2 regions of the Aquitalea sp. USM4 genome follow, and region 1 is predicted to be linked to the other one. Evidence: riboswitches for the same ligand, from Rfam matches in the RefSeq annotation. Region 1 holds a riboswitch; the other holds the start of a gene.

Evidence for each region. A riboswitch is a leader RNA that binds a small molecule or an ion and turns the genes downstream of it on or off. The one in region 1 is predicted to bind glycine.
Region 2: another riboswitch for glycine. It lies ahead of DKK66_RS15550 (L-serine ammonia-lyase); the one in region 1 lies ahead of gcvT (glycine cleavage system aminomethyltransferase GcvT).

Annotation. Positions count from the first base shown of each region.
Region 1 is NZ_CP029539.1:2,728,576-2,744,854, reverse strand. It holds gene gcvP (aminomethyl-transferring glycine dehydrogenase) at 472-3,324, opposite strand; gene gcvH (glycine cleavage system protein GcvH) at 3,553-3,939, opposite strand; gene gcvT (glycine cleavage system aminomethyltransferase GcvT) at 4,031-5,119, opposite strand; glycine riboswitch at 5,161-5,267, opposite strand; glycine riboswitch at 5,278-5,370, opposite strand; gene arcC (carbamate kinase) at 5,611-6,555, opposite strand; gene DKK66_RS12685 (ornithine carbamoyltransferase) at 6,813-7,823, opposite strand; gene DKK66_RS12680 (arginine deiminase) at 7,915-9,150, opposite strand; gene DKK66_RS12675 (amino acid permease) at 9,239-10,567, opposite strand; gene gluQRS (tRNA glutamyl-Q(34) synthetase GluQRS) at 10,907-11,800, opposite strand; gene fdxA (ferredoxin FdxA) at 11,980-12,306, shown strand; gene cheD (chemoreceptor glutamine deamidase CheD) at 12,315-12,920, opposite strand; gene DKK66_RS12655 (chemotaxis response regulator protein-glutamate methylesterase) at 12,917-13,996, opposite strand; gene DKK66_RS12650 (CheR family methyltransferase) at 13,999-14,841, opposite strand; gene DKK66_RS20740 (methyl-accepting chemotaxis protein) at 14,860-16,279, opposite strand, start outside.
Region 2 is NZ_CP029539.1:3,364,646-3,380,924, forward strand. It holds gene DKK66_RS15530 (transporter) at 1-134, opposite strand, end outside; gene DKK66_RS15535 (helix-turn-helix transcriptional regulator) at 258-1,235, opposite strand; gene DKK66_RS15540 (LysR family transcriptional regulator) at 1,560-2,456, opposite strand; gene DKK66_RS15545 (MFS transporter) at 2,558-3,826, shown strand; gene DKK66_RS15550 (L-serine ammonia-lyase) at 3,910-5,310, opposite strand; glycine riboswitch at 5,705-5,792, opposite strand; gene DKK66_RS15555 (NAD(P)-dependent oxidoreductase) at 5,939-6,580, opposite strand; gene DKK66_RS15560 (LysR family transcriptional regulator) at 6,705-7,592, shown strand; gene mmuM (homocysteine S-methyltransferase) at 7,589-8,545, shown strand; gene DKK66_RS20705 (methyl-accepting chemotaxis protein) at 8,592-9,698, opposite strand; gene tauA (taurine ABC transporter substrate-binding protein) at 10,096-11,091, shown strand; gene tauB (taurine ABC transporter ATP-binding subunit) at 11,094-11,885, shown strand; gene tauC (taurine ABC transporter permease TauC) at 11,882-12,763, shown strand; gene tauD (taurine dioxygenase) at 12,823-13,656, shown strand; gene dbpA (ATP-dependent RNA helicase DbpA) at 13,766-15,151, opposite strand; gene DKK66_RS15600 (methyl-accepting chemotaxis protein) at 15,309-16,279, opposite strand, start outside.

The DNA.
Region 1 (16,279 bases):
CATCCTGAATGGTGAAGCCATGACAACAAGCATTTCGTCATGTGCAATGAATAAGAGAGTCATTCTAGCAATCATCCAGCCTTTTTAAACTATAAACTTAAAATAAATCTCACTTCTTTAATACCTGCCCATATTTTAAGCAACAGGTGGTTAACGCCTACCCACCATGACGGGTGGACAAGCAGTCAGCTGACGCCAGCAAAATAAAAAAGCCCCCGTAAAACGGGGGCTTACAGATGATTTCCACCTCATCTCGCTTTCTGATAAAGAAGGCGAGGCTCCCTTGCAGGGCAAGGGCGGGGGGATTGGGAATAGACAGGAAGGCTGCGGAAGCGATAACTCAATCGAAAGGCCCGGCTTTGCCGGGCCCTGGAAAATCGTACCAAATGACCTTGCCTGCAGCCTGAAAGCCCCCGTAAAAACGGGGGCTTATGGCGGTGGGACCCAGACAGGCCCCACGCATGGGCTGGCTTACAGATAGCTGTCGGTGCTGGGGCAGCTGCACACCAGGTTGCGGTCGCCGTATACGTCATCGATACGGTTCACGCTTGGCCAGAACTTGTTTTCCAGCACATAAGGCAGCGGAAACAGGCCGGTTTCGCGGCTGTACGGACGGTCCCAGTCGCCAGCGATGTCAGCCTTGCTGTGCGGTGCATTGCGCAGCGGGTTGTTGTCCGCCGGCCATGTGCCTTTCTGCACCTGGTCGATTTCCTGACGGATGGCGGTCATGGCGGCAATGAAGCGGTCCAGTTCGGCCTTGGGTTCGGACTCGGTCGGCTCGATCATCAGCGTGCCCGGTACCGGGAAGCTCATGGTCGGAGCGTGGAAGCCGTAGTCCATCAGGCGCTTGGCCACGTCCACCTCGGTCACGCCACTGGCAGCCTTGAGAGGGCGCAGGTCGATGATGCACTCGTGCGCCACACGGCCATTGGCACCGGTATACAGCACCGGGAAGTGTTCACCCAGTTTCTTGGCCATGTAGTTGGCGGACAAGAGTGCGTTTTCGGTGGCGGCCTTCATGCCCTCGGCACCCATCATGCGGATATACATGAAGGAGATGGGCAGGATGGAAGCCGAGCCGAACGGCGCAGCGGACACCGCAGTCTGACCGGCAACCGCACCCGGCACGTCAGCCACCACGTGGTTGGCCATGAACGGGGCCAGATGGGCTTTCAGGCCGATGGGGCCCATGCCCGGGCCGCCACCGCCGTGCGGGATGCAGAAGGTCTTGTGCAGGTTCATGTGCGACACGTCGGCACCGATGTCCGCCGGACGGCACAGGCCCACCTGGGCGTTCAGGTTGGCACCGTCCATGTACACCTGACCACCATGACTGTGGATGATGTCGCAGATCTCGCGGATCGGCTGTTCGAACACGCCGTGAGTGGACGGATAGGTAATCATCAGCGCCGCCAGGTTGGCCGAATGCTGCTCGGCCTTGGCCTTGAGGTCGGCCACGTCGACGTTGCCGGATTCGTCACACTTCACCACCACTACCTGCATGTTCATCATCTGCGCGGTGGCCGGGTTGGTACCGTGGGCCGATTGCGGAATCAGGCAGATATTGCGCTGCGCTTCGCCACGCGCTTCGTGGTAACGGCTGATGGCCAGCAGGCCGGCGTACTCGCCCTGCGCGCCGGAGTTGGGCTGCATGGAGATGGCGTCAAAACCGGTGATGGCTTTCAGCTGGGTTTGCAGGTCGTCGATCAGCTGCAGGTAACCGGCAGCCTGATCACGCGGGGCAAACGGGTGCATATTGGCGAATTCCGGCCAGGTGATGGGAATCATCTCGCTGGTGGCATTCAGCTTCATGGTGCAGCTGCCCAGCGAAATCATCGAGTGATTCATCGCCAGGTCGCGGTTTTCCAGCTTCTTCAGGTAGCGCAGCATCTCGTGCTCGCTGTGGTGAGTGTTGAACACCGGGTGGGTGAAGAAGGCGGATTCGCGCTTGAGGCCGGCCGGGATGGCATCGGCAGCGGCGGCATCCAGCGCGGCGATGTCGGCATCCTTGCCGGTAAACAGCTGGATCAGCGTGGCCAGATCAGCCTCGGTAGCCGCTTCGTGGAAGGCCACGCCCAGCACGGTGGCGGACACGCGACGCAGGTTGTAACCGGCAGCCAGGGCAGCGGCGTAGATGGTGTCGGCATTGGCCGCTTCCACCTGTACGGTGTCGTAGAAGCGGTCGAATACCAGCTTGCCACCGGCACTCTTCACCGCATGGGCGAAGATGGCGGCCAGACGGTGGATGCGGCTGGCAATGCGCTTGACGCCTTCCGCACCGTGGTACACCGCGTACATGCCGGCGATATTGGCCAGCAGTACCTGGCTGGTACAGATATTGGAGTTGGCCTTTTCGCGGCGGATGTGCTGCTCGCGGGTTTGCAGCGCCATGCGCAGCGCGGTCTTGCCCTTGGCATCGACCGACACACCGATGATACGGCCAGGTGCCGAGCGCTTCATTTCATCCTTGAAGGCAAAGTAAGCAGCGTGCGGGCCACCGTAGCCCATCGGCACGCCAAAGCGCTGGGTGTTACCGATGGCCACGTCGGCACCCATTTCGGCCGGGGACTTCAGTGCCACCAGCGCCATGATGTCGGCAGCCACCACGGCCACACCACCCTTGGCCTTGACGGCGGCAATGTAGGGCGTCAGGTCGATCAGGTCGCCCGCTTCGCCCGGATACTGGAACAGCGCACCAAAGTAGTCACCATTGCCAGCCTCTTCCGGGTGGCCGGAAACCAGCTCGAAACCGAAGTACTTGGCACGGGTTTTCATCACGTCCAGGGTTTGCGGCAGCACGCGGCTGTCGACAAAGAACTGCGCGGACTTGCTCTTGGATACACGGCGCGCCATGGCCATGGCTTCGGCGGCGGCGGTGGCTTCGTCCAGCAGCGAGGCATTGGCCATTTCCAGACCGGTCAGGTCCATCACCATTTGCTGGTAGTTGAGCAGCGCTTCCAGACGACCCTGGGCGATTTCAGCCTGATACGGGGTGTAAGCGGTGTACCAGCCCGGGTTTTCCAGCACATTGCGCAGGATGACGGTGGGGGTCAGCACCGGGTAGTAACCCAGGCCGATGAAAGACTTGTTGACGATGTTGCGGCTGGCCACCTCTTTCAGCGCGGCCAGGGCTTCGGCTTCCGGCACCGGGGACGGCAGGTCCAGCGCACGGTTCAGGCGGATGTCGGCCGGCAGGGTCTGGGCAACCAGATCGTCCAGCGAGGCGGCACCGATTGCGGCCAGCATTTCGCTGCGTTCGGCATCAGAGGGGCCGATATGGCGGGCAATGAATTCGCTACGGTTAAACAGGGAAGCAAGAGTCATGGTGGGTGTCCGGTAATGAAGAGCTGTGCCAGAGAATCCATTCAAGATCTTGTGAGCTAGAGCGAGACAAGGCAAAAACGGCTGAGGAAGCGGAATTTACACAGAGTAAATGAGCATTCCGAAGATGTTTTTAACGCAGTATCGCCGAAGCGCAGCAGATATTGAGCGGGTTCTGAAACTGAAAAAGCCCCGCGATGGTTTACATCACGAGGCTTTGACAGCGTGCAATCAGGCGCCGATTTCCTTGGCGTAGCCAGCGGCATCCAGCAGGCTGTCCAGATCTGCGGCATTGGCCGGCTTGATCTTGAAGAACCAGCCAGCGCCATAGGGCTCGCTGTTGGCCAGCTCGGGAGCGGCTTCCAGTTCGGCGTTCACTTCCAGCACTTCACCGGCGATCGGGGCGTATACATCGGAAGCGGCTTTTACCGATTCCACCACGCCGGCCTGCTCTTCAGCAGCCAGGTTGGCACCCACTTTCGGCAGCTCGACGAACACGATGTCGCCCAGCAGCTCTTGTGCATGTTCGGTAATGCCTACGGTAACGGAACCGTCGGCTTCCAGACGCAGCCATTCGTGGCTGGCAACGTATTTCAGTTCGGCAGGGATATTGCTCATGGATTGAATCTCCTCGGATTGATTGAACCGTTACGGGAGCGGGAAACCGCAGTGCAGCCCGCAGGCTGGCATGGTGTTTCCCGGCTCGCTGTTATTCGAAAACTTTCTTGCCGTTGCGCACGAACGGCATCTTCACCACGCGGACAGCGGTGAGCGTACCACGCAAATCCACCTGTGCGTCGGCACCGGTTGCGGCCGGTACGCGGGCGATGGCGATGGAGTGCTTGAGGGTGGGCGAGAAGGTGCCGCTGGTGATGATGCCCTCACCCACGCCTTCCACTACCACTTTCTGGCCTTCACGCAGCACGCCACGGCCTTCCAGCACCAGGCCCACCTGCTTCATCGGCACACCGGCGGCCTTCTGGGCTTCCAGTGCCTTGCGGCCGATAAAGTCACGGCTGGCCGGTTCCCAGGCAATGGTCCAGCCCATGCCTGCCTGCAGCGGGGATACGGTTTCGTCCATGTCGTGGCCGTACAGGTTCATGCCGGCTTCCAGACGCAGGGTGTCGCGTGCGCCCAGGCCGATGGGGGCCACGCCGGCCTCTACCAGCTGATTGAAGAAGTTGATGGCTTCGCCGGCCGGAATCATGATTTCCAGACCGTCTTCACCGGTGTAGCCGGTTCGGGCAAAGAACCAGTCGCCTGCAGGCAAGCCCTGGAATACCTTGAGTGATTGAATGGCGTCGCCCAGTTGCGGCTTTACCGCACAGACCTTAGCAATGGCATTGGGGCCTTGCACGGCCAGCATGGCCAGGTCGCGACGTACATTGAGGGAGACATCAAAACCGGCCTTGTGGCTCTCCATCCAGGCCAGGTCTTTATCAGTGGTACCGGCATTCACCACCATGCGGTAGCCGTAGGAAGTCAGGTAGACAATCAGGTCGTCCACCACGGTGCCGTCTTCGGTCAGCATGCCGGAGTACAGCGCCTTGCCTTCAAAGCCCAGCTTGGCCACGTCGTTGGCAATCAGCTGTTGCAGCCAGGCCTTGGCATCGCTGCCGGTGATGTCGATCACGGTCATGTGGGACACATCGAACATGCCGGCGTCGCTGCGCACGATCTCATGTTCCTTCAGCTGGGAGCCGTAATGGATGGGCATTTCCCAACCGGCGAAATCAACCATCTTGGCGCCGGCGGCGACATGAGCGTCAAACAGGGGGGTACGTTTCGGGGCCGTCATCTGTGCGTCCTTGCAAAGGGGGTGTTTTGCCTGTCTTGGTACAACACCCCTCTGTCCTGACACCTGAGATTTTCCGGCGGGCGTTTTCAGCCGCCGTTAGCCCCTTCGGTGGCTGCCTTCATGGGCAGCGCTCTCCAGAGTAAAGCAGATACGTGATATCCGATGATGCAGTCCTTTTGCCTGAGCGATTGCGGGTGCGCTTGCGCCTTCGGCGGTGGCCGCGATTGGCCACTCTCTCCTGCATGATGGGGGCGATTATCGTTGCAGATAAAGACAAAGGCAAGCCAAGAATATCTTCACGCGAAGTCATCTATCCTGTTGTTTTTGCGTTATTTTCACAATCGAAAAAATACGAATAATTCCTTGTCACAATTTATTCATTATTGATCAGACATAACAAAAGGGCTGCCGCAGCAGCCCTTGTTGATCCACATCTCACCTGCCCTTCAGCCGACGTCGCAACGCTACCGCAGGTGTTGCAGCGCCCTGCCTCAGTACCACTCGATACCGCTCTTCTCGGTGGAGATGATGGTACCGGCTTCGCCCTTGACGATCTTCTCGATGTCTTCCAGCGCGCCAATCACTGCACGCTTGCCGGTCAGGCGGGCGAATTCGCAGGCGGCTTCCACTTTCGGGCCCATCGAACCGGCGGCAAAGCCCAGCTTGTCCATTTCGTCCGGGTGGGCGTGGCGGATGGCTTTGGCTTCGGGAGTGCCCCAGCCAACAAACACGCTCTTCACGTCGGTGGCGATGACGAAGTAGTCGGCGTCCACTTCGCGTGCCAGCAGGGCGGAGGCCAGGTCTTTGTCGATCACGGCTTCCACGCCCACCAGTTTGTCACCCTGGTACATGGTGGGGATGCCACCGCCACCGGCGGCAATCACGACCGCGCCTTTTTCGATCATCCATTTGATGGGGCGCAGTTCGAAGATGCGTTTCGGTTTCGGGCTGGGTACCACGCGGCGGTAGTAGTCGCCGTCGGCTTTCACCGTCCAGCCGTGGCTGGCAGCCAGCGCTTCGGCTTCTTCCTTGCTGTACACCGGGCCAACGAATTTGGTGGGGTTCTGGAAGGCGGGGTCGGCTGCGTCGACTTCGGTCTGGGTGAGGATGGTGGCCAGCGGCACTTCAAACGGCAGTACGTTGCCCAGTTCCTGTTCGATCATGTAGCCGATCATGCCTTCGGTCTGGGCACCCAGTACATCCAGCGGATAGGGGGTGACCTTGCCGTCGACGTGGCGGGCGTAGGCGTCGTTTTGCAGGCCGAGCAGGCCGACTTGCGGGCCGTTACCGTGGCACATCACCAGGTTGTGGCCCAGCCGGGTGACGGCGGCCAGTTGTTCGGCGGCCACCTTGACGTTGGCGCGTTGGTTGTCAGCAGTCATGGCTTCGCCACGACGTTGCAGGGCATTGCCGCCCAGGGCTACGACGACTCGCATGATGTTTCCTTTTCTGGCCCTGTCCGCACAGTCGGGACAGTGGCGTGGCCGGTCTGCCTGTGGCAGGCCGGTGTGTGTCGGATGGGGCGGCAGGTCACCGGGGTGATGACCTGCCGGAGGGTGGAATCCGCCTGAGTGAGGGGGAGCGGATTCCGCCGCCACGACTTCAAGGGGGTGTCGTCGTGGTGGGTGAAGCGGTGTTGCGGTCAGGCTTTAACGACTGACAATGCGGCAGGGCTTTGCCACGTTGTCCAGTCTTAATCGCCCAGCGTGGCCACCAGAATTGCCTTGATGGTGTGCATGCGGTTCTCGGCTTGCTCGAAGGCAATGCAGGCTTCGCTTTCGAACACGTCTTCGGTCACTTCAATGCCATTGGCCAGGTCCGGGTACTGGGCGGCGATTTCCTTGCCCACCTTGGTTTCGCTGTTGTGGTAGGCCGGCAGGCAGTGCATGAACTTCACTTGCGGGTTCTGTGCGGCAGCCATCAGCGCGGCATTCACCTGGTAGGGCTTCAGCAGGCGGATGCGTTCGGCCCACACTTCGGCCGGTTCGCCCATCGATACCCACACGTCGGTGTGGATGAAGTCGGTGCCCTTGACGGCTTCGGCAGCGTCTTCGGTCAGGGTGATGCGGGCGCCGGTCTTGGTGGCGATTTCACGGCATTCGGCCACCAGTTCGTCGCTCGGCCACAGGTGTTTCGGCGCGCCGATGCGCACGTCCATGCCCAGCTTGGTGCCAATCACCAGCAGGGAGTTGCCCATATTGTTGCGGGCGTCACCCAGGTAGGTGTAGCTGATTTGCGAGATGGGCTTGTCGCTGTTTTCCCACATGGTCAGCACGTCGGCCAGCATCTGGGTGGGATGCCATTCGTCGGTCAGGCCGTTGTACACCGGGACGCCGGCAAATTTGGCCAGTTCGTTCTCTACCATGTCCTGGTCGAAGCCACGGTATTCGATGGCGTCATACATGCGACCCAGTACGCGGGCGGTGTCTTTCATCGATTCCTTGATGCCGATCTGCGAGCCGGACGGTCCGAGGTAGGTAACGTTGGCGCCCTGGTCGTAGCAGGCCACTTCAAACGCACAGCGGGTGCGGGTGGAGGTTTTTTCGAAGATCAGGGCGATGTTCTTGCCCTTCAGGTGTTGCTGTTCGGTGCCGGTGTACTTGGCGCGTTTCAGGTCGCGGGCCAGGTCGAGCATGTAGCGGATTTCGCGCGGGGTGAAGTCCAGCATGCGGAGGAAGTTGCGGTTGCGCAGATTGAAAGCCATGGTAACACTCCTTGTTCCGGTGCCGGGTGGCGGGCTTGGCCGACGCCACCGGGCGAGATTGATGTGCTTGGTGTGCTGCAGGTGCAGCGGTTTAAATCTTCACTTCGTCACGGATGATCGGGCAGGTCATGCAGTGACCACCGCCACGGCCACGGCCCAGTTCGGAGGCCGGAATCTCGATCACTTCCACCCCGTGCTGACGCATCAGCTTGTTGGTGTAGGTGTTGCGGTCGTAGGCCACCACCACGCGGCGGTCCAGGGCCACCACGTTGTTGCCGTCATCCCATTGTTCGCGTTCGCGCTGGTAGGCATCGCCGGCGGTCTGGATGATGTGCACTTCCTTCAGGCCGAGGGCCTGGCGTACCACTTCGGTAAACGGTACGCCGTCGTGGCGTTCGAAGCGGACTTCGCCGTCCTTGTCACCGGCGTAGATGCTGGTGCAGACGATTTCGTTGACCACGTCCGGGAACACCGACAGCAGGTCGATATCGAGGAAGCTGAACACGGTGTCCAGGTGCATGGCGGCACGCGACTTGGGCATCTGGCAGGCAATCACGCGGGTGGCGCCGCCTTCCTTGCCCAGCACGTTCTTGGCCACTTGCACCACGGCTTGCGGGCTGGTGCGTTCGCCCATGCCGATGAGCACCACGCCGTTGCCGATCGGCATCACGTCGCCACCTTCCAGCGTGGCCGGGCCGTGGTTCTTGTCACAGTCGCCCCACCATACCTTGACCTTGCCGGCGAAGTAGGGGTGGTGCTGGTAGATGGCTTGCAGGATCAGGGTTTCCTGACGGCGGGCCGGCCAGTACATCGGGTTGAGCGTCACGCCTTCGTAGATCCAGCAGGACGGGTCGCGCTGGAACAGGCTGTTCGGAATCGGCGGGATGACGAATTCGGACTGGTCCAGATAGCCGCCGAACAGGCCTTTGGGGTCGAACGGCAGTTCGAACTTGGCGATGCCGCCGATCAGGTGCTCGGCCAGTTGGGTGGACGGCATTTCGTCCAGCCAGCTGCGCAGGTCGGTCAGCATGCCGATACCGACGTTGTCAGCCTTGACCTTGCGGTCCAGCAGCCAGCTGCGGGCGGCCTTGTCGTCCAGTACCTGGGCCAGTGCGTCGTGGGCTTCGATCACATGGATGCCGCGGGCGCGCATCTGTTCAACCATGTAGGCGTGGTCTTTCTGGGCGCGTTCTACCCAGATCACGTCATCAAACAGCAGGTCGTGGCAGTTGTCGGGGGTGAGGCGTTTGTGGGCCAGGCCCGGACGGCACACCATCACACTGTGCAGCTTGCCGCATTCGGAATGAACACCAAATTTGCCGGTCATGATGAAATCCTTTCAATCAGTAATTGCATAAACCTGTTTCCGTACACTCCCTTGCTGGCGCAAAGGAGTGAACAGCAAAAGGCTGGCTTCAGTTTTCGGTCTCGTAACGTTCTTTGATCTGCCAGACATAGACTGGCAAACCGAGCATCAACAACAGGACTCCCCACATCACAATCTCGGCGCCGGCACCAAACAGTGCCCACACCGCATAAAGGAAACCGATGGAGGAGAAGATCAGCGGCGCGGTAAAGTCGCGCCGGCTGTATTTGCCTTTCTGCATCAGCATGATGGCCAGCAGCGCCATCGAGCAGAAGGCATAGGGCAGCAAGGTGGTGGCCGTAGCCAGCAGGATGATGAATTCAAAAATCTTCACCCCGCCCTCCCCGCCCGCGTATTTCATCGCCAGCAGCACCGTCACCAGGCCGCTGGAAAGCAGCAGGCCGAACAGCGGCACACCCTGGCGGTTGGTCTGACCGAAGCGGCGCGGGAACAGCTTGTCCCTGGCGGCGGCATGAGGTACATGGGCTTGCATCAGGCTCCAGCCATTGAGTGCGCCAAAGCAGGACACCACCGCCCCCAGCCCCACCACCCAGTAGGCCCAGTCGCCCCACATCAGGCGGGCGGCATCGGCAAACGGGGCTTGAGAATTGGCCAGCATGGCCGGTGACATCACCCCCATCAGCGACACCGTGGACAGGATGTACAGCACGGTGGCCAGCAAGGTGCCGATGACGGTGGCACGCGGAATGGTCTTGCTGGGGTTGACCACATCACCGGCGGGAACCGAGGCGGACTCCAGTCCCAGAAACGCCCACAGGGTGAGCGCCATGGTGGCGGAAACCGAACTCAACAAGGGCTTGCCGTGCGGGTTGAACACCAGGTTTTCCGGGTGCATGTAGAAGAAGCCGATAAAGGTGACGGCTGCCAGTGGCACCAGTTTGAGTACGGTAGTCACCACCGCAACCAGGCCGGAACTGCGCGCACCGCGGCTGTTGATCCAGGTAACGGTCCAGATCAGGCCGATGGAAAAGGCAGCTGCCAGCAGGTTGTCATGCCCCAGTTGCGGGAAAAACACCTGCATATAGCTGGTGGCGGCCACTGCCAGGGCAGCGTTGCCGGCCCACAGGGCTATCCAGTAACCCCAGGCAATCCAGAAACCGGCAAAGTCGCCAAAGCCGGCATGGATATATGCGTAGGGGCCACCCTCTTTGGGAATCATGGCGGAAAGCCGGGCAAACACCAGCGCCAGACAAATGGCACCGGCCGAGGTTATTGCCCAGCCGATCAGGGACATCCCCCCGTAGGGGGCCAGCGAAGCGGGAAGCAGGAATACACCGGAACCGATCATATTGCCCACTACCAGGGCGGTACACATCCACACGCCAAGGGCCGCTTTTTTTACTTTGGTCTCGCTCATGGTCTTGTCTCCATCGAGGCCGAAAATCGAAGCTGTTAAAGAACGTGTTCTGTATGAGCTTCACAATATTAGTATTTAATTATTTTGTAAATATGTTATTTACGCATATGTAATTCCATGTCGCGGTTTTGAACATGCACACGCCATTGTTGGTCGCAGTGCGGCAGCCGACCCCATCAGCAAGGTCATCTCTATTGTTTAGGTGCTTTGCCGGCAAATCACCATGTCTTGAATCAGATAAAAGACTGATAAACAGCAATACGCGTTAGCAGGTTGGCAAGCGCAGAAATGACAATGCCCGGCACAAGCCGGGCATGGGGCAGGAAAAAAAGCGGGAATTCAGAGCGGACAGGGACCGGCAGGCACGCTGGCCAAACTCCAGTTGGCCAGCGCCCATTGCCACAGCTCGGCGGCAGTCTGACATTCTGGCGGCGGCAACTGACCCAGGCGGCACAGTGCCAGACGCAGTTCCTGCGCGACCTGGGCCGGATTGATGGCAGGTGCCAGGGTTTGCTTGGAGAGCTTTTCCCCGGCGGCATTCACCAGCAAGGGCAGATGACAGTAGTCCGGCGTAGGCAGGCCCAGGCAGCGCTGCACATGGATTTGTCGCGGGGTGGACACCAGCAGGTCGGCACCACGCACGATATCGGTCATGCCCTGTTCGGCATCATCCACCACCACGGCCAGTTGATAGGCCCAGAAGCCATCTGCCCGCAGCAGCACGAAGTCGCCGATGTCCGCAGCCAGGTTTTGCTGGTACAGGCCTTGCAGCCGGTCGACAAAGCTGACTGGCGCATCATCCACCCGCAAGCGCCAGGCATGGTGTTCACGCGGCTTGCGGCAGCCATCACGACACCAGCCCGGATAGACATGGCCATCCACGCCACGGCTGGCGACGCTGGTTATTTCCTTGCGCGAGCAGCTGCAGGGGTAAACATGACCACTGTCCACCAGTTGCTGCAAAGCCGCCTGATACAGGTGATGGCGCTGGCTCTGGTACACCACTTCGCCGTCCCATTCAAAACCGAAAGCATCCAGCGTACGCAGGATATGGTCGGCAGCGCCGGGCATTTCGCGCGGCGGGTCCAGGTCTTCCATGCGGACCCACCACTCGCCGCCACGGCTGCGCGCTTCCAGATAGCTGCCAACGGCTGTCATCAGGGAGCCGGCATGTAACAAGCCGGTGGGACTGGGGGCAAAGCGACCTCGGTAGGGATAGGGAATGTCTGGCATGGCAACAGTTCTGGCAATCAACATCACATTGGGGGAGCAGCACGGTGATTTTTGGTGAATAATATCCGAGTGAAATACTCAGATATTACCCTTGTCCGTTCTGCCCCTGCCCGGCTTGCTTGCCGCCACCGCAAAGCGTGTGACAGCAGTTGGCCCGGCCAATTCAGGAGGAAAGCAAAGTGGCCTACGTTGTAACCGATGCCTGCGTCAAATGCAAATACACGGATTGCGTGGATGTCTGCCCGGTGGATTGCTTTCATGAAGGCCCCAACTTTCTCGCCATTGATCCGGACGAGTGCATAGACTGCACGCTGTGCGTGGCCGAATGCCCGGTGTCTGCCATTTATGCCGAGGATGATGTGCCAGCCGGGCAGCAGGTGTATATCCAGCTGAATGCCGAGCTGTCAAAACGCTGGCCCAGCATCACCGCCAGCAAAGCACCACTGCTCGACCACGCCGACTGGGCGGAAGTGACAGACAAGCTGCCACACCTGCAACGGGACTGAGGCTAGATCTAGATAAAGAGGTCGATATCGCCACCAGGCTGGCTGGTGCTCTGCCGGTCCAGCCGCTGGCGGTAGGCGGCTTCCTTGGAAGCCAGGGTGCGGCTGTTCTTGAGCTTGCGCACCATCACCTTGCCATCACCGGGAAAGAAAAACACCTTGCGGGCAAAGCTGCCCAGCAGGTCCTCGGCCAGCAGGGGAATGCCTTCGCTCTTGAGATAGGCACGGATGAATTCACTGTTCTGCTCGCCGATATTCACCACCGACATGCCATCCAGCACATTGCCGGCACCAAATACCTTGGCTTCCAGCCGCTGACGCTGGGCACCCAGTTTCTGCATGTCGGTAATCAGCAATTCCATGGCATTGACCCCGAAGCGGGCCGGTACGCTGGTCTGGCTATGCCAGTCGCTACCTTGCGGCAACAGGAAATGATTCATGCCATGCACGCCGGCCGTGCGGTCCATCAGGCAAACGGCTACACAGGAACCGAGCAAGGTGGTCAGCATCAAGGGCTGGCGGGTAGCAAAATATTCGCCCGGCAGAATCTTGATGGCATCGATCTGGAACTGCCGATCGAAATAGCGCCGCGTAGAGGGCTGCTCGGAATGGCTCATGTTCCCGCCCTCTCATGGGGAAGACGCAGCACATCCAGCACTTTGTCACCCAGTTGCGCCAGCGGGTGGACATGCATCACCCCGCCCTGTGCCACGGCCTCGCGCGGCATGCCATACACCACACAGCTGGCCTCGTCCTGCGCAAAGGTAATGGCGCCCCCCTGGCGCAGCTGCAACATGCCGTGTGCGCCATCCTTGCCCATGCCGGTGAGGATGACAGCGACGGTCTGCGGGGCGGCCAAGTTGGCGACCGACTCGAACAGCACATCCACGGCCGGGCGATGACGGTTGACCGGCGGGCTTTGGTCCAGGCAGATGACAAAGCCCTGCGTTCCCTTGCCAAGCCGCATGTGCGAATGGCCGGGTGCAATATAGGCGGTACCACGCAGCAGCGGTTCACCGTCTTCCGCCTCTTTCACATGCATGGCGCACAGCTTGTCCAGACGGCGGGCAAAGGACAAGGTGAAGCCTTCGGGCATGTGCTGCACGATCATCACCGGCGGACAATTGGCAGGCAGCTTGTCGAGAAACTCCTTGATGGCATCGGTGCCCCCTGTGGAGGCCCCTACCGCAATGATGGCATTCTGCCGCAGCAGCGCAGGAGACAGCCGGCTGGCCGGCGGTGCTGCCGGTGTGGCAAACAGGGCCGGGCGACGCAAACGGGCAGTTGCCACCATGCGGATCTTGTCGCGGATATCATCGGCGTAATCCTGCATGGTATTGCTGACATCTACCGTAGGCTTGGGCAGGAAGTCCACCGCGCCCAGCTCCAGCGCACTGAGGGTGGTTTCCGAACCGCTCTGGGTCAGGGACGAAATCATCAACACCGGCGTCGGACGCAAACGCATCAAACGGCGCAGGAACTCCAGCCCGTCCATGCGCGGCATTTCCACATCCAGCGTGATCATGTCCGGGTTGGTTTCACGGATGCGCTCGCGCGCGACGATGGGGTCGGACGCAGTGGCCACCACCTCCATGTCCGGCGCTTCATTGATGATGCTGGTGAGCAGGCTGCGGATGAGGGCCGAATCATCTACCACGACCACTCTGATCTTGCGCTGGGCGGTGGCTGTCATGTTCATTCCCTTGCGTCCTGCCCAAGCAGGCGATAAGCCGTCCGGCCACAGGACTGAAAGGCATCGGTCAGATGCATGATGTTTTCCGAATGTCCCAGAAACAGCAAACCGTCAGGCTGCAAGCAGCGCGCAAAGCGCTGCAGGATGGCAGCCTGGGTTGGCTTGTCAAAATAAATCAGCACATTGCGGCAAAAAATCACGTCAAAGCGCCCCATGTCCGGCCACGGCTCTGCAACCAGGTTGAACTGATAAAACGACAGGTGCTCGCGTAGCTCCTTGCGAATGCGTACCTTGCCGGCATTGCGCCCCACGCCGCGCAAAAAATAACGCTTGAGCAGAGCGGGATCCAGCGTACGGGTCCGCTCGGCATCATACACACCATCTGCCGCATGACTGAGCACCCGGGTGTCGATATCCGACGCCACCACCTCAAGCCGCTGCCGGTTGAGCTGAGGCAGCGACAGCAAGGTCATCGCGATAGAGTAGGCCTCCTCGCCGGTGGAAACGGCCGAACTCCATACGCGGTACAAACGGTCCTGGCCAGCTCGCTCCATCGCATGCAGGCGCAACAGGTCGAAATGATGCGGTTCACGGAAAAAGGCGGTCAGATTGGTGGTGAGCGCATTGACGAAATGCTGCCACTCCTCTGTCTCCGCACTGCCATCCAGCAAGTCCAGATAATCGCTGAACTGGCGGAAACCCAGCTGGCGCACACGTTTGGCCAGCCGGGAATACGCCATATGGCTTTTGCTGTCATTCAGCGAGATCCCCACGCGCTGATAGAGCATTTGCCGCAGCCGGCGGAAATCCGCTGCCGTGAACTTGATATCGCGTTCAGCGCTCATCAGGCCTTGTCGCACCCATCAGAATTCTTCCCACTCATCATCATGCGCAGACGGGCCGGGCAAGGTCTTGATGCGCTCGGCATGTACGGGGGCACGTGCCGCTACCGGCTTGACCTGCTGTCCCGCTTGCTGTGTCAGTCGCGCCTGGCTAACCGATGCTCGCCCCTGCCCGCTTCTGGGGGCTGCCAGTCGCGGCGCACTGCTGCCATCCAGCCGGAAGATGGAAACGGCATCCATCAGGTGCCGGGCCTGATCTTCCAGCGATTCCGCTGCGGCAGCGGCCTCTTCCACCAGTGCAGCGTTCTTCTGGGTGTTTTCGTCCATCTGCGTTACGGCCAGATTGACCTGTTCGATACCGGAGCTTTGTTCGACAGAAGCAGCCGAGATATCACTCATGATGTCGGCCACACGGCGGATGGCGCTGACAATTTCATCCATGGTGCGGCCTGCTTCATCCACCAGCCGGCTGCCGGACTCCACCTTGTCCACCGAATCGCCAATCAGCAGCTTGATTTCCTTGGCCGCTGCCGCCGAACGCTGGGCCAGGCTGCGCACTTCGCTGGCCACCACGGCAAAACCACGGCCCTGCTCGCCAGCGCGGGCGGCTTCCACCGCCGCATTGAGCGCCAGGATATTGGTCTGGAAGGCAATGCCGTCAATCACGCTGATGATGTCGACAATCTTCTTGGCGCTGTCGTTGATCTCGTTCATGGTGGACACCACATTGCCCACCACCTGACCACCGCGTGCGGCAATGTCGGAGGCACCGGTCGCCAGGGTATTGGCCTTCTTGGCATTTTCCGCATTCTGCCGGACGGTACTGGTGATTTCCTCCATGCTGGAGGCGGTTTCCTCCAGGCTGGCTGCCTGCTGTTCGGTACGGCCGGACAGATTGCTGTTACCCGCCGAGATTTCCTGGGCTGCGGTATTGATGGCCTCGGTGGATTCCTGGATATTGCCCACGATGCTGCGCAGTCGCTCTACCGTGGTATTGGTATCGCTCTTGAGCTGGCCAAGCATGCCGTCGTAATCATTATGGATGGTGCGGGTCAGGTCGCCCTGCGCCAGGCCGCCCAGCACGGTTGCAATATCATCCAGCGCGCGGCTGGTCACATCCAGAAGCTGGTTGACGCCTTCTGACAGCATGCGGAAGAAGCCGGTCTTGTCCTCCAGTACCAGTCGGGAACCATAGTCGCCCCGCGCTGCGGCATGGACGATGGCTTCCACTTCTTTCTCGATCATTACCTCGCCGGTACGATCCTTCCACTCCACCACACTGCCCAGGCGTTCACCATCGGCCCCGAACACCGGGTTGGCGGTCAGCGAGAAATGACGCCCGCCCACTGCAATGTCCGCCTTGTAGGTGGCACGCAGATTGGCCAGCAGGTCGCGCTGGTGGGCCGGATTGCGGTGGAACATGTCCATGCTGCCCCCCAGC
Region 2 (16,279 bases), 640 kb from region 1:
TAGAGCACGCCCAGCGAGGTGCCGACCGGCGCGCTGAAAAAGTCGCGGGCATTGGTATCGGCGGCATGGCCGGGCAGGCTGGCAAGCAGCAGGCTGGCCGCCAGAGCGGTCAAAACAGGGCGAAACGGGGTCATGGTTTGTTCCTTTGGGTGGGTGAGCGAAAAACCCTGGACGCAACTGTCCCTGCCAGCCATGGCGGACCATGGCAGCTTCGGTAGCTTCAGGGACGTAGGGGTGGAATCAGCAGGCTGGAAAGATCAGCCGAATGGCGCTTGCTGGTGCAAGAGATGAGCGATGCCTGCCTTGCCCTTGATGCCCAGCTTGGCGTAGATGGCGCGAATGTGATGGCGTACGGTATGCGGCGACATGCCCAGCCTGCGCGCGATGTCCTTGTAGGTGAGCCCTTCGCCGAACAGGCGGGCGACATCGGTTTCGCGGCTGGAAAGCTGCTCCATCGCGCAGCGGTAGCGCGCGGTCAGCAGGTAGAGGTCGCTGATGCGGCGCGCCTCGATATTGAGCCTGTCACCGTCATGTCCTTGCGGTGACAGGCCTGCGGGCAAGGCCGGGCCAGTCCATTGTGGCCACTCGGTCAGCAGCAGGTCGACAAAGCCGGGCTCGGCACAGTGCAGGGTGCCGTGCTGGTCGCACACTGCCATGGCCAGCCGCGGCCCACTCATGGTTTCGCGCAGCGCCTGCAGGGTGCGGATCTGGTTGACGGCCACGCTGGAGGCCAGGTGCGGCATCAGGCAGGACAGCAACAGGCAGTCGGCGGCAGTAAAGCGTGGTGCGCCGGGGCGACGGTACAGCGCCAGATGGTCGCTCAGCTGGGTGACCGGGTCGATGTGGATCACGCACAGCAATTCGCCAATGTCGTGGCGCTGGCCCAGCCATTGCAGTTGTGGCGGTGCATCGTCGCCCTGCATGTCCACCACCACGGCCAGGCCGGGCCGGGCATGCACGCGCGTCACGGTGACATCGTGCTGGCGGATGGATTTCCAGTCGTCGATGTAGTGGTCCGGCAGGCCAAACAGAAAGGAACTGTGCTCGTGCGGGCCATCCGCCGCCTGGGCGGCGCGGCCCCACCAGGCCTTGTCGAAGTGCAGTTGCGGGCGCAGGCACTCCAGCACGGTGTGGTGAAAGCGCTCCAGCGACTCCTCACGCGCCAGGCGATAAATCTCCAGCAAGATGGCGCTGAACATGGCCAGATCGGGCTGATGGTCTGATGGCTGCTGCATGTTGTTCTCCTCTGTATGGCGTGCGGTGGCTGCGTGGCCTGCCGTCTGTCCTGCAGGGCGGCTGACAAAATGGCAAAGCGTCCCTGTGGCAAGGCGCGCCGACGCAGGCAGTACAGGCAGTACGGCAAGGCGGCGCAACGCAGCGGCAGGGTTTTTGTCAGTCGCTCTTATTGTGGAGCCAGTGTCATGCAGCTATCAGGTGCTGACCATCCTGCAAATGAGGGATGGGCTGGCGTCGGCGGAAAATCCGGGTTGTTACCATGAAAAATCGGCTGTTTTTGCCAATTCTGGATAGACAAAATGCAACAAATCGTCAGCCGGGGATCAGCTGGCCGGGATTTCGTCCCACAAGTGGGTAATAAAACCGGCCACCAGCGGCGAGCTGTCGCCCTCGCGGGTGGCAATGCCCATGGCCAGATACGCGCCGTCGTCGGTCAGCGGGATATAGCGCACGCCCGGCAGCTGCACGCAGTTCAGCGGCGAGGGCAGGATGGCGATGCCAAGGCCGGCCGCCACCAGCCCCACCTGGGTGGTGGCCTCGCCCGCTTCCTGCGTGATGCGCGGCTCGAAGCCATTGGCCTCGCACAGCTGGCGGATGACCGTATGCAGGCCGGTACCGGCACTGCGCGGATAGCTGATCATGCCCTCATCGCGCAATTGCCCCAGTGACAGGCTGGGCTCACCTGCCAGCGGGTGGTTGCTGTTGATCACCACCAGCAACGGGTCGCGCCGCAGCTCCTGCACCACTATCCGGTCTGCCGGAGACAGGCCGTTGAAACGCACGAAGCCGACGTCGATATCCTGCTGCTGCAAGGCGGAAAACTGGTCGGTGGTGAACATTTCGCGCAAGGTCAGCCGTACTGCCGGGTAGTGCTGGCGATAGGCATGCAGCGCGGCGGGCAGGATGGGGGTAAGCGGCAGGGAGGAGGTAAAGCCGATGCGCAGCTCGCCCACCTCACCGCGTGCGGCGCGTCTGGCCTGTTCGGCGGCTTCTTCGGTATCGGCCAGAATGCGCCTGGCGCGTTGCAGAAATTGCTGACCGGCGGCGGTGAGTTCCACCTTGCGCTTTTCCCGCAGAAACAAGGCCACGCCCAGCTCGGCTTCCAGTGCCTGGATTTGCTGGGACAAGGGCGGCTGGGCGATGTGCAGGCGCTCGGCAGCGCGGGTGAAGTGCAGCTCTTCGGCAACGGTGACGAAGTAACGCAGGTGGCGCAGTTCCATATTGATACATTTAAAGTATTAAAAATTGAATAAAGATATATTGGACTGCTGTTTTGTCAAGGACTAAGCTCGAATCCTGTATCACTGCTACCGGTTTCATCATGGCTCCCGATTCTGCTTCCTGTGCTGCTACGCTACATGCAGGCCCTGCTGCCTCACAGGAGAACACCATTTCCCCCAGCGCCCGCCTGCAAGCCGGTTCGCCCGCCTTTCGTGCCACTGCACGTGCCATGTTTGTCGGCGGCTTTTGCACCTTTTCCATGCTGTACAGCATGCAGCCGCTGATGCCGATGTTTGCGCAAGACTTTGCCCTGAGCCCGGCTGCCGCCAGCAGCGTGCTGTCGGTGCCCACCACCGGCCTGGCGCTGGCGCTGATTCCGGCCAGCTTCCTGGCGGACAAGGTGGGGCGCAAGCCGGTGATGAATATTGCACTGAGCCTGGCCGCGCTGCTGATGTTGCTGGCGGCTTTTGCGCCCGGCTTTCAGCAGTTTCTCTACCTGCGTGCCATTTTCGGCGTGGTGCTGGCCGGTTTGCCTGCCGTGGCCATGGCCTATCTGAGCGAAGAAGTGGAGCCCTTGTCACTGGGCCATTCCATCGGCCTGTATATTGCCGGTAATGCACTGGGCGGCATGAGCGGGCGCTTTCTGGCCGCGGTGATTGCTGACCACTTTGGCTGGCGTGCAGCGGTGCTGGCGTTGGCCGTGCTGGGCCTTGCCGGTGCCATCGAATTCTGGCGCAGCCTGCCGGATTCACGACACTTCAAGCCGGTGCCGTTGAACCTGGCCGAACTGCGGCGTGACGTGGGCAGCCATTTTGCCGACGGCGGCCTGCCCTGGTTGTTCCTGTCCGCCTTCCTGTTCATGGGCTGCTTTGTCAGCCTGTACAACTATCTGGGTTTCCGCTTGCTGGCCGCACCGTTCAACCTGAGCCACAGCGTGCTGGGCTTCGTGTTCTCGCTGTACATGGTGGGCATCTGGGCCTCGGCCTGGGTAGGGCGCATGGCCGACCGCTTTGGCCGCCGCAACATGCTGTGGCTGATGGTGGTGCTGATGGCCGCCGGGCTGGTGTGCACGCTGGCGGATTCGCTGTGGCTGATGGTGCCAGGCATTGCCTTGTTTACCTTCGGCTTCTTTGGTGGCCATTCGGTGGCCAGCAGCTGGATTGGCCGTCGTGCGCAACGCGGCAAGGCGCTGGCCTCGGCGTTTTACCTCACCGCCTATTATCTGGGTTCCAGTGTGGTGGGTTCCTTCTCCGGCCTGCTGTGGGGTATGGGCAAATGGAATGGTGTGGCGGCGATGATTGCGCTGGGTTTGCTGGCCCTGCTGCTGATTGCCCTGCGGCTGCGCAAGCTGGAACCGCTGGCAGTTTAGTTTTTCAGGCAGTGCCAGCCATGAAAAACGCCGTGGACAGTGTCCACGGCGTTTTGTCTGGGTTCACAGAACGGGCAGGGCGCTCAGCACTCCACCACGTTGACCGGTACTTCGATCACATTGATGGCCAGGCCGCCACGGGCGGTTTCCTTGTACTTGGTGCTCATGTCGCGGCCGGTGTCGCGCATGGTCTTGATCACGCGGTCCAGCGACACGCAATGCTGGCCATCGCCACGCAAGGCCATGCGCGCGGCATTGATGGCCTTGACCGAGGCCATGGCGTTGCGCTCGATGCACGGCACTTGCACCAGGCCGCCTACCGGGTCGCAGGTCAGGCCAAGATTGTGTTCCATGCCGATTTCCGCTGCGTTTTCCACTTGTTCCGGCGTGCCGCCCATCACCTCGGCCAACGCACCTGCCGCCATGGAGCAGGCCGAGCCCACTTCACCCTGGCAGCCTACTTCGGCACCGGAGATGGAGGCATTGAGCTTGAACAGGATGCCGATGGCACCGGCGGTCAGCAGGTAGCGCACGATGCCGTCTTCGCTGGCGCCCGGTACAAAGCGGGCGTAGTAATGCATTACCGCCGGGATGATGCCGGCGGCGCCATTGGTGGGGGCAGTGACCACGCGGCCACCGGCGGCGTTTTCTTCATTCACCGCCAGCGCATACAGATTCACCCAGTCCATCACCGTCAGCGGGTCGCGCAGCGCGGCTTCCGGTGCAGCCAGCAGCTTCTGGTACATGTCGGCGGCGCGGCGTTTTACCTTCATGCCACCGGGCAGGGTGCCTTCGCGCTGGCAGCCGCGTTTGACACAGGCTTGCATCACGCCCCAGATGGTGAGCAGGTCACGGCGTACTTCCTCCTCACTGCGCCAGGCCAGTTCGTTTTCCAGCATGATCTGGCTGATGCTCTTGCCCTGTTCCTTGCACAGTGCCAGCAGCTCGGCGGCGGTATTGAACTGGTGTTTGAGCTCGGTGACGCCCGGCGGAGCAAAGCCGGCTTCGATGGCTGCTTCATCCACCACAAAGCCGCCACCTACCGAATAGTAGGCGCGCTTGGACAGGCTGTTGCCGTCCGCGTCGAAGGCTTCAAAAATCATGCCGTTGGGGTGGTAGGGCAGGGTTTTGCGCTTGTGCAGGATCAGGTCGTCCGGCTCGTTGAAGGCAATGGCGTGCTCGCCCAGCAGCTTCAACTGTTTTTCCTGACGGATGGTGGCCAGGATGTCCGGTACGGCGTCGGTATCCACCATGTCGGGCAGTTCGCCCGCCAGGCCCAGCAAAACGGCGGTATCCGAACCGTGGCCCTTGCCGGTCGCTCCCAGCGAGCCATACATTTCGCTGCGTACGCGGCGGGTGGCCGTCAGCAGGCCATCTTTTTCCAGCCGGGCGACAAACTGGCGCGCGGCACGCATCGGGCCAACCGTGTGGGAGCTGGACGGGCCGATACCAATCTTGAACAGGTCAAAAACACTGATTGCCATGATGCTCTCTTGTCTGATGCAGGCAGCTTGCCGTGCAGGCTGCCGGTGTTGCGGGTGGGGGACTGCCTGGTTGCGGATGCAGGCCCGTGTGTCGTGTGTCAGCGTGTCATGCTTTGTGCAGGCTGACTGTTCTGCTTCCGGCCATCAGGCGTCGTGAAGCGTCAAGTCCGGTAACCGGGTGGGGGTTGGCGAGCGGGCGCGGGTCTGCTGGTGCCGGGCGGTGGCTGGCGGCCGGGGCTTGCCCCTTGAATTCAGCCGGACAGCCTGCGCGCAGGCATGGCGCAGTCTTCGCCCCCTCTGTCCTTTTGCCTGAGAGATTGTGGTCGGCAGGCGACCTTCCTTCGGCGAGACCGCAGGGCAGCAAACAGGCCCGGGTCTTCTCTCCAGAGAGCCAGATGATGGTGCAGTTCTTTTGCCTGAGAGTTTCTGGGGCGATACCCCTTCGGCGTCACCTGCGGGGTGATCTCTCCTGCGCCATCCATTACGGCTGGCTGGCACTGTAGATAAGCCGGGAATGGCTGTCAACGCCAATATTGGTGCGGGTTTTGATGTGCGGTTGCAGCATGCGCGGGCTAATGAAAAAAGCCGCCTGCAGGAGCAAGGCGGCCAAGGCGGGTACGCGGGAAAATCAGTGTGCGACGGTAAAGCGCTGGCGGCTGTGGCGCGGCGTTTCCACCTCGTCGGCAATGGCTACGGCAAGGTCGGCCACGCTGATGCCGGCGGGGGCTTCACCATCCATCAGCAGCGCATCGCCACCCAGACGGTACTGACCGCTGCGCTCGCCCGGAGCCAGCAGGGCCGGTGGCGACAGGAATACCCAGTCCAGCACGGTTTCCTGTTGCAAGTCTGCCAGTGCCTGGCGGGCACCTTCGGCACCTTCCTTGTATTCGGCGGGGAAGTGCGGGGTGTCGATCAGTTGCACGCCCGGTGCCACGTACAGGCTGCCGGCACCGCCCACTTCCAGAAAACGCTTCACCCCTGCCTGTTTCACGCCGGCCACAATGGCGGCATGGCCCTTGAGGAAGAGGGTGCGGATGTCGGCCTTGTCCCAGCCGGGGTTGAAGGTGCTGATCACCATATCGTGTCCGGCAACGGCCTGGGCAATGGCGGCGGCATCATAGGCATCGGCCTTGACGGCTGTCAGTTGCGGGTGGGCGGGCAGGCGTTCCGGGCGGCTGACAATGGCGGAAACCTGATGCTGGCGGGCCAGCAGTTCTTGCAGTACGGCAGAGCCGACAAAGCCTGTGGCACCAATCAGAGCGATTTTCATTTTGCATTCCTTTGGGTGGATAGTGAATGAATCGCAGTGTAATGACTTGCCGTCCTGCTGATAATCAGCTGATACTGGCATTAATAACTTAGCCAAACTTAATAATATGGATATCTTGCGCCGTATGGCAGTGTTTGCCACCGTGGTGGAGCAAGGCTCGATGGTGGCGGCGGCACGTGCGCTGGGTATGACGCCATCAGCAGTCAGCCAGCACATCAGCAAGCTGGAGTCGGAACATGGCGTGTCCTTGTTGCACCGGACCACGCGCAGCCTGACCCTGACCGAAGCAGGCAGCCTGTTTTATCAGGGCTGTGCCGACATGCTGGCCGCCGCGCGCCTGGCCGAGCAGCGCCTGAACGAAATGCGTGACGCCCCGGTGGGCGAATTGCGCCTGTCCGCACCCACCGGCTTTGCCGGGCCCATGCTCACCGAAGCACTGGCCCCCTTGCTGGCGGCTCATCCGCGCCTGAGCCTGAAGCTGTTCTTTCATGACGAAATGATCGATCTGGTACAGCACCGCATCGACCTTGCCTTGCGTGCCGGGGATCTGAAGGATTCCTCGCTGGTGGCGCGCCATCTGGCGGACTGGGAGAGCGTGTTGTGCGCGGCACCGTCTTATCTCGCGCGTCATCCGGCCATCACCACGCCTCAGCAACTGGAACAGCACCAATGGGTGATGCTGGACCATGAGCGCAGTCACACCTGGCTGACCATGGAAAATGCAGCTGGCGAGGTAGAGCGGCCAATGGTGGAGCGGCGGGTGAGCAGCAATAACATTCTGGCGGCGCGGCAGTTTGTGCTGGCTGGCATGGGCCTGTCGATACAGCCGGAGCCCGAAGTGCGGCAGGAACTGGCCGATGGGCGCTTGCTGCGTGTGCTGCCGCAATGGCGCTTGCCTGCCCTGGGGATCTTCGTGGTGACGCCACGGCGCGATGCCCAGCCGGCAAAAGTGCGCTATGCCATTGAAGCCTTGCGCCAGCGCATGCAGCAAAAACCGGGAGCGGCGACATGAGCAGGGCAGGCCTGACGGTGCTGCAGGACAGGCTGGCGCAACGCGATTGCCTGTTGCTGGACGGTGCGCTGGCCACCGAGCTGGAGGCGCGCGGTTTTGATCTGGCCGACCCGCTGTGGTCGGCACGCGTATTGCTGGAAGCGCCACAGGCCATCGCCCGGCTGCATCTGGACTATCTGCAGGCCGGGGCCGACATCATCACCACATCCAGCTACCAGGCCAGTTTTGAGGGCTTTGCCCGGCGTGGCCTGGACCGGCTGCAAGCCGCCCGGCTGATGCAGCTGTCGGTGGATCTGGCCTTGCAGGCGCGCCAACGCTTCATGGCCGGCCAGCCAGAAGAGGCGACAGCGCCGCTGGTGGCAGCGTCGGTCGGACCTTACGGGGCCATGCTGGCGGATGGCTCGGAATACCGGGGGGATTATGGCCTGAGCGTGGCGCAGCTGATGGACTTTCACCGTCCACGGCTGGCTGTGCTGGCCGCCAGCGGGGCCGATTTGCTGGCCTGCGAAACCATTCCCTGCCCGCAGGAGGCCGAAGCGCTGGCGCGCTTGCTGCAGCAGGAATTTCCCGCCACGCCTGCCTGGATCAGCTTCAGTTGCCGCGATGCAGGACATGTATGGCAGGGCGAGCGGCTGGCCGACTGCATGGCCATGCTGGACGCCGTACCGCAAGTGGTGGCACTGGGGGTGAACTGTACCGATCCATTGCTGCTGGAGGCACTGTTGGCGCAAGCGGCCAGCGTAACTTCCAGGCCCTTGCTGGCCTACCCCAACTCCGGCGAGCACTGGGATACGGAACAGCACTGCTGGCAGGGTAGCGCCAGTGTGGCGGGTTTTGTTGCACTGGCGCAGCGCTGGCGTGCTGCCGGGGCACGGCTGATTGGCGGCTGCTGCCGTACCGGCCCCGCGCATATTGCCGCCTTGCGTGCCAGCTTTGTCGCCAATGACGGTTAAACAAAAAGCCGGTCAAGGACCGGCTTCAGGCTGCTGACAAAGTAATTCAGATCTTGCGGGTACAGGGCTGGTTTTCCATGTCGGTGAGGATGTCCATCACCTGGCTGGACGCATCTTCCATGCGGCGCAGTGCCTGCTGTGCCTTGGCAAAATCGTGGGCGTGGAAGGCGTTGAGCGCTTCCTTGCCGAAGTTGTGCACATTGGCGTGCGGCGCTTCCAGCTGGGTGTAGTTGCTGTTGCCCTTGCATTCCTGTGCGCCGCGACCTTCGTAATACCATTTGCCCAGACGGCAATGCTGGTGAGACGACACCTTGTCGGCATGCAGGTCGTGATAGCCGATGAAGGCCTTGTAGATATCCAGCTTGAACACGATGTGATCCAGCTTCACCACTTCCATGAAGCTGGTGTTGGTGCCCTGGGCAATCACCCGTGCCATCTGTTCGCTGACATCCACCATGCTGCGGATGGCATTGGCGGTTTCAATGCCGGTTTCACGGTAACCGGCTACCTGTGCGGCTGCTTCGGTCACTTGTTGCTTGGTGCTGTGCGAGGCGCTTTCCACATCGCCCACCAGGCTGGAAATTTCATTGGTGGCATTGGCCGTGCGCTCGGCCAGCTTGCGCACTTCGTCGGCCACCACGGCAAAGCCACGGCCCTGTTCGCCGGCACGGGCGGCTTCGATGGCGGCGTTCAATGCCAGCAGATTGGTCTGGTCGGCCACGTCCTTGATCAGCTGCACGAACTGGCGGATCTGCCCGGTCTTGCTGTTGAGCGAGTCCATGGATTCAGCGGTTTTCTGCTGTGCCTGGGCGATTTCATCAAAGCTGTGCGCCAGGGTATCCACCGCACCACGGGTGCCATGCAGCGTGGTGACGGCATCGGCGGCAGCGCCAAAATTGTTTTCCATCAGGGTGGCGAGGTCGGCAAACGAGGCGCGGATGCTGGCGAGGCTGCTGCAAAAATCACCAAAGGGTTCGATATAGCTGTCATTGCGCTGGCTGGTCAGTTGCAATTTGGACAGCTGCTGCTCGGCTTGCTGACGGGCTTGTTCACTTTCCTGCAGGCGGGTTTGATTGAGGCGTGCTTCCTGTTCCAGCTGTGCGACTTGTTGCTCTAATTCCTGGATACGTCTGTTCTTTGCTGCACCAAACATTAAAGTCTCCGGCTACCGTTGGGTTGTTCTCTTTGATTGAAGCTGTTGTTTTGATTTTTAATGACTTTACTGCGCTTCGGCATGTCGTGGTGAAGTATTTGCACTGACAAGTGCCTGGGCCTTGTTAATTGAAAAGCCAGCTTTTAACTGCATGGTATTTTCTCTGCGCTCTGGTTTAAATAGCCGCGGAACAAACTTTGCCCCCTGTTTGCTTCACATCAAGCCGATTGTTCGGTTTTGGCCGGCTCGCTGGGTTTTCAGCTGTTTTTGTGATTACTGTCAGGGTTTTCCTATTGCATTTTTTTGCTAAGTAAAACGTTTTTTCTTGCTTAGTTTTCCGGTGGCTGCTTGCTAGATTGGTGTCCAGCAAACAAACCCACCAATAACGGAAAACACCATGACACAAGCCAAGACCAAGACGGTTCGCCTCTCCCTGATCGCCGCTTCCCTTGCCCTGTTCGCAAGCCTTGCCCATGCCGGTGATGCAGTCACCATCGCCTACCAGACCGGCATCGACCCTACCAAGATTCCGCAAGCTGACGGTACTTATGAAAAGGCCACCGGCACCCAGATCAACTGGCGCAAATTTGAAAGCGGTTCGGAAGTGATTGCCGCCGTGGCCTCGGGCGATGTGGTGATCGGCAACCTGGGTTCCAGCCCGCTGGCCGCTGCCGCCAGCCGTGGCCTGCCCATTGTCACTTTCCTGGTGGCCGATGAAATCGGTGACGCCGAGGCACTGGTGGTGCGCAATGGCAGCAAGATTGCCAAGCCGCAGGACCTGATCGGCAAGAAAGTGGCCGTACCTTATGTGTCCACCACCCACTACAGCCTGCTGGCCTCGCTCAAGCACTGGAATGTGGATGCCAGCAAGGTAAATGTGCTGAACCTGCGCCCCAGCGAAATCACTGCTGCCTGGCAGCGTGGCGATATTGATGCCGCCTACGTATGGGACCCGGCACTGGGCAAGATCAAGGCTAACGGCAAGGTGCTGACCAGCTCGGCACAGGTCTCCAAGTGGGGCGCCCCGACTTACGATATCTGGATCGTGCGCAAGGACTTTGCCGATGCCCATCCGGAATTCGTCAACAAGTTTGCCAAGGTGTCGCTGGATGCCATCGCCGGCTATGTGGCCAACCCCAAGGCCTTTATCGCCAACAAGGACAATATCGACAAGATCAGCCGCCTGACCGGTGCGGCTCCGGCCGACGTGGTGCTGGGCTTGCAGGGCAACCGCTTCCTCACCCAGAAGGACCAGATTGCCCTGCTGCAAAAGCCTTTCGTGCAGGCTGTGGCCAATACCGCAGCCTTCCTGAAATCGCAGGGCAAGGTGGACAGCCTGCAGGCTGATTACAGCCCCTATGTCAGCAACCAGTTTGTGAAGGCAGCGAAATAATCATGGCCATCCTCTCCGCCAACAAGGTGAGCGTGCGCTATCCCGGTCAGGACCGGCCCGCCTTGTCCGAAGTGTCGCTGGATATCGGTCCGGATGACCTGACCGTGGCACTGGGGCCGTCCGGCTGCGGCAAGACCACCTTGCTGAACCTGTTTGCCGGATTTGTCCAGCCGGATGGCGGCGAGGTGCGCTTTGGTGAAGCCCGGGTGACCGGGCCGGGTGCGGACCGCGCCGTGGTGTTTCAGCACGACGCCTTGCTGCCCTGGCTTTCCGTGCGTGACAACGTGGCGTTTGGCTTGCGTCTGCAAGGCGTGGCCAAGGCCGAACGGCTGGCGCGGGCCGACGAGGTGCTGCGCCTGGTCGACCTGCCGGAGGCCGGCAGTCGCTACAGCTGGCAGCTGTCCGGCGGCCAGCGTCAGCGCGTGGGGATTGCCCGCGCACTGGCCAGCCACTCGCAGGTATTGCTGATGGACGAACCCTTCGGCGCACTGGATGCCTTTACCCGCGAGCAAATGCAGGAGCTGCTGCTCAAGGTGTGGCAGCAGGCACGGCGACGCATTTTCCTGATCACCCACGATATCGAAGAGGCGCTGTTTCTCGCCACTGAACTGGTGCTGATGTCGCCGGGCCCGGGCCGCATTGTGGAAACCCTGCGCCCGGGCTTCAGCCAGCGTTACCGCGCCGGTGAATCAGCGCGGGCCATCAAGTCCGATCCGGCCTTCATCGCGCTGCGCGAGCAATTGCTGGCCACCTTGTTCGACCATCGCCGTCAGGCCGAGGAGATTGCCGCATGAATGCACTGGAACAGACACTGGAACAAAAACTGGCTGATGTTGCCGTCAGCAAAACCGTACCGGACGAACTGCCAGTTACCAGCCCGCGCGCTGGTAGCTCTCGCTGGCGGCAATACCGTCGCGGCTGGCTCAGCCTGATCAGCCTGCTGGCAGTGCTGGGCGGCTGGTGGGGGCTGTCGCACAGCGGCATTGTGCCGCCGCTGTTTCTGCCTGCGCCCGAAGCGGTGGTGGCCAAGCTGATCACCGTCAGCACCCAGGGTTTCATGGATGCCACCTTGTGGCAGCACCTGGCGGCCAGCCTGCAGCGCATCGTACTGGCCTTGCTGGCTGCGGTGTTGCTGGGTATCCCGCTGGGTGTGCTGATGGGCGTCAGCCCGGTGGCGCGTGGCTTGCTGGACCCGCTGATTGAAGCCTATCGCCCGGTGCCGCCGCTGGCTTATCTGCCGCTGATTGTCATCTGGTTCGGTATTGGCGAATTGTCCAAGGTGCTGCTGATTTTCCTGGCGGTACTGGCTCCGGTCATCATCGCCACCAGCCACGGCGTGGCGCAGGTCAGCCGTAACCGCCTGCGTGCCGCGCAGACGCTGGGGGCCAGCCGCAGCCAGTTGCTGTGGTTTGTCATCCTGCCCGAGGCCTTGCCGGAAATTCTCACCGGCATCCGCATCGGCCTGGGTACCGGCTGGTCCACCTTGGTGGCGGCCGAACTGGTGGCGGCCACCCGCGGGCTGGGTTTCATGGTGCAGTCGGCGGCGCAGTTCCTGGTGACCGATGTGGTGATTCTGGGCATTGCCGTCATCGCCGCGATCGCCTTTGCGCTGGAACTGGGCTTGCGCCTGTTGCAGCGGCGACTGGCACCCTGGCATGGCCAGCTGGATTGAAGATTTCATGGTCGCTGCCTGTTGCGGCGGCCAGAACCGAATGATGCAAGGAATAGAAGATGAGTCTGACTCTTACCCGTTTGTCCCCGGCGCTGGGCGCGATTGTTGAAGGCGTGGATCTGGCGCAGCCGCTGACTGACAGCCTGCAACAGGAGATACAGCAGGCCCTGCTGCAACACCAGGTGCTGTTCTTCCGTAATCAGGACATCAGCCCGCGCCAGCAGCGCGACTTTGCCGCCCGCTTTGGCGATCTGCACACTCACCCCATCTACCCGCAACATCCGGATGCACCGCAGGTGATGATTCTGGACACCGACGCCTTCGACCTGAAGGACAATGCCATCTGGCACACTGATGTCACCTTCATCGAAACACCGCCTGCCGCTGCGGTGCTGGCCGCACGCTTGCTGCCGGAGTTCGGCGGTGACACGCTGTGGGCCAGCAGCTTTGCGGCCTGGGATGCGCTGTCCGACCGGCTGAAAACCTTGCTGGAAGGGCTGACCGCCACGCATGACTTCACCAAGACCTTCCCGCTCAAGCGTTTTGGCCTGACGCCGGCCGACCGGGAAAAATGGGAACAGACGCGGCGCGACAATCCGCCGCTGAGCCATCCGGTGGTGCGCACCCATCCGGTGAGCGGTCGCAAGGGCCTGTTCGTCAATGGCGGTTTCACTACCGAAATCAACGAGTTGCCGGAAGAAGAGGGCGCTGCCTTGCTGGCTTTCCTGCTTGCCCATCAAGCGCGGCCGGAATTCACCATCCGCTGGCGCTGGCAGGCCGGGGATGTGGCGTTCTGGGATAACCGCTCTACCAGTCATTATGCGGTGGACGATTACCGTCCCAACCGTCGCATCATGCACCGGGCCACGATTCTGGGTGATAAACCCTTCTGAACAGACTCAGAACAGGTTCAGAACAGACTCTGAATAGACTCTGGTTTTCTGTCGGAAAACAAAAAAGCCACCCCTTGGGGTGGCTTTTGCATGGTGCGTCGCGCAAGGCTTATTCGACAAAGCGCATCTTGAACAAGCGACCTTTGATTTTGCTGACCGACAGCTGCTCGAAAGCTTGCTGGGCGATGTCGCGCTGCAGGGCAACAAAGCTGGCACCTTCCAGCACGTTGATCTTGCCCACATGACTGCCGGCAATGCCGCCGTCACCAGTCAGCGCGCCCAGAATGTCACCCGGGCGCAGCTTGTCACGTTTGCCGCCGGCAATTTCCAGCGTCACCATGGCCGGAATCAGCTGGCCGCCCGGCGCTGGGGTCAGTTCGTCCACTTCGGCCCAGGTGAGCGGGGCCTTCTGGTAGTCCTCAATCTGCACCAGGCGGCGGGCATCGCTTTCGCAGGTCAGTGTCATGGCCAGGCCATGCAACTCGCCACGGCCGGTTCGGCCAATGCGGTGGATGTGCACTTCCGGGTCGTGGCTCACGTCCACATTGATCACCAGGTCCAGTTCCTTGATGTCCAGCCCGCGTGCGGCTACGTCGGTGGCTACCAGCACGGTGGTGCTCTTGTTGGCAAAGCGCAGCAGGATCTGGTCGCGGTCGCGCTGTTCCAGATCGCCATACAGCGCCAGCGCGGAGAAGCCACGGCTTTGCAAGTCTTTCACCAGCTCCTTGCAGCGTTCCTTGGTATTGCAGAAGGCCAGCGCGGAAGCCGGGCGCACGTGCTGCAGGATGCGGGTGACGGTTTCCAGCCGGGTTTCCGGCTTCACCTTGTAGAACCATTGTTCGATATGGTCGCCGCTGTGCAGCGCTTCCACTTTCACTTCCACCGGCTGACGCAGGAACTGCGCGCTGGCCTTGCGGATGGTGTCGGGATAGGTGGCGGAGAACAGCAGGGTCTGACGCTGGCGCGGGCAGGCGCGCACGATGCCGACGATTTCCTCGATGAAGCCCATGTCAATCATGCGGTCGGCTTCGTCCAGCACCAGGGTTTTCACCCCGGCCAGGTTCAGCGATTCGCGGTACAGGTGATCCTGCAGACGGCCAGGCGTGCCCACCACGATGTGTGCACCGTGTTCCAGCGAGGCGCGCTGCGGCCCCATCGGCGAGCCGCCGGTCAGGGTCACTACCTTGATATTGTCGATGCTGCGTGCCAGTCGGCGGATTTCCTGTGCCACCTGGTCGGCCAGTTCGCGGGTGGGGCACAGCACCAGTGCCTGTACGGCAAACCAGCGCGGGTTGATGTTGGCCAGGATGCCAAGGCCGAAGGCGGCGGTCTTGCCGCTGCCGGTCTTGGCCTGGGCGATCAGGTCGCGCCCGTCCAGAATCACCGGCAGGCTTTCGGCCTGGATGGGGGTCATGCTGTGGTAACCGAGGCTGTCCAGGTTGGAGAGCAGGGCTTCAGGCAGCGCGGTGAGGCTGGAAAAGGCGATTTTTTTCACGGACTTGGCGATATCACGACAGAAACGGGCTGGCAGTGTAACAGCAGACGGCGTATTGGCCAAACCGGCTGTTGCGGATGTGGCTGTACCGCGCTGGCAGACAGAAAAAACGCCAGTGGGCCGGGGCGCACTGGCGTTGCTTGCTCTTGCCTGTCTGCTACACCTTGAAGCGGGCCACCGAGTCGTTCAGTCCGCCTGCCAGTTGTTCCAGCTCTTCGGCCGAGCGCACGGTGTGCTGGATGGCTGTGTCATTGGTATTGGCCAGCTGGGCAATGCTGTCGATATTGCGGGTCACGCGTTCGCTGGCTTCACGCTGCTGTTCGGTCACCTGCACGATTTGTTGCAGGCCATTACGGACGGCCACCGCCGAGTCATTGGCGGCATCCAGTACGCTGGCCACTTGTGCCGCCGACTGATTGCTGGCCTGCAAGGATGTGAGGCTGGCTGCCACGGCATCGCGCACGGCTTCGGTCTTGTTGTTCAGCGCGTCGGTGACGCTGTCGATTTCGCGCGCCGACAGGGCGGATTTTTCTGCCAGCTTGCGCACTTCGTCCGCCACCACGGCAAAGCCACGTCCGGCTTCACCAGCGCGGGCGGCCTCGATGGCGGCATTCAGGGCCAGTAGATTGGTCTGTTCGGCAATGTCGCGCACCTGCTGCGTCATGCCGGTGATGGCGGCGGTGGATTGCACCAGCTCGGTTTCGGCTTCGGACATCATGGTGACAGCTTGCTGGATTTCGCCAACCTGCTGTTGCAAGCGGCTCAGGTCCTGGCGGCCCTGCTGCGAGCGTTGCAGGCTTTCATCCGACTGTTGCAGTACCTGTTCGGCATGGCGGGCAATGTCGCCAATATGCTGGGCCAGTTGCTCCACCGCCTGCGCCGCATCCTGCGATTGGCGATTCTGGGCTTGCGAACCCTCGGCCAGTCGTTCCGCGCCCTGACTCAACTGGCCGGAAGACGAAGCCACGCTGCGCGCAGCGGTGCCAACCTGGCGTACCAGCTCGGCAATGGAACCCAGCATCTGGTTGAACAGGCTGGCAGTCTTGCCGATTTCATCCTGATGGCGCACTTCCAGCCGGTGCGTCAGGTCGCCTTCACCCTTGGCCAGTTCAGCCAGACCACCTGCCA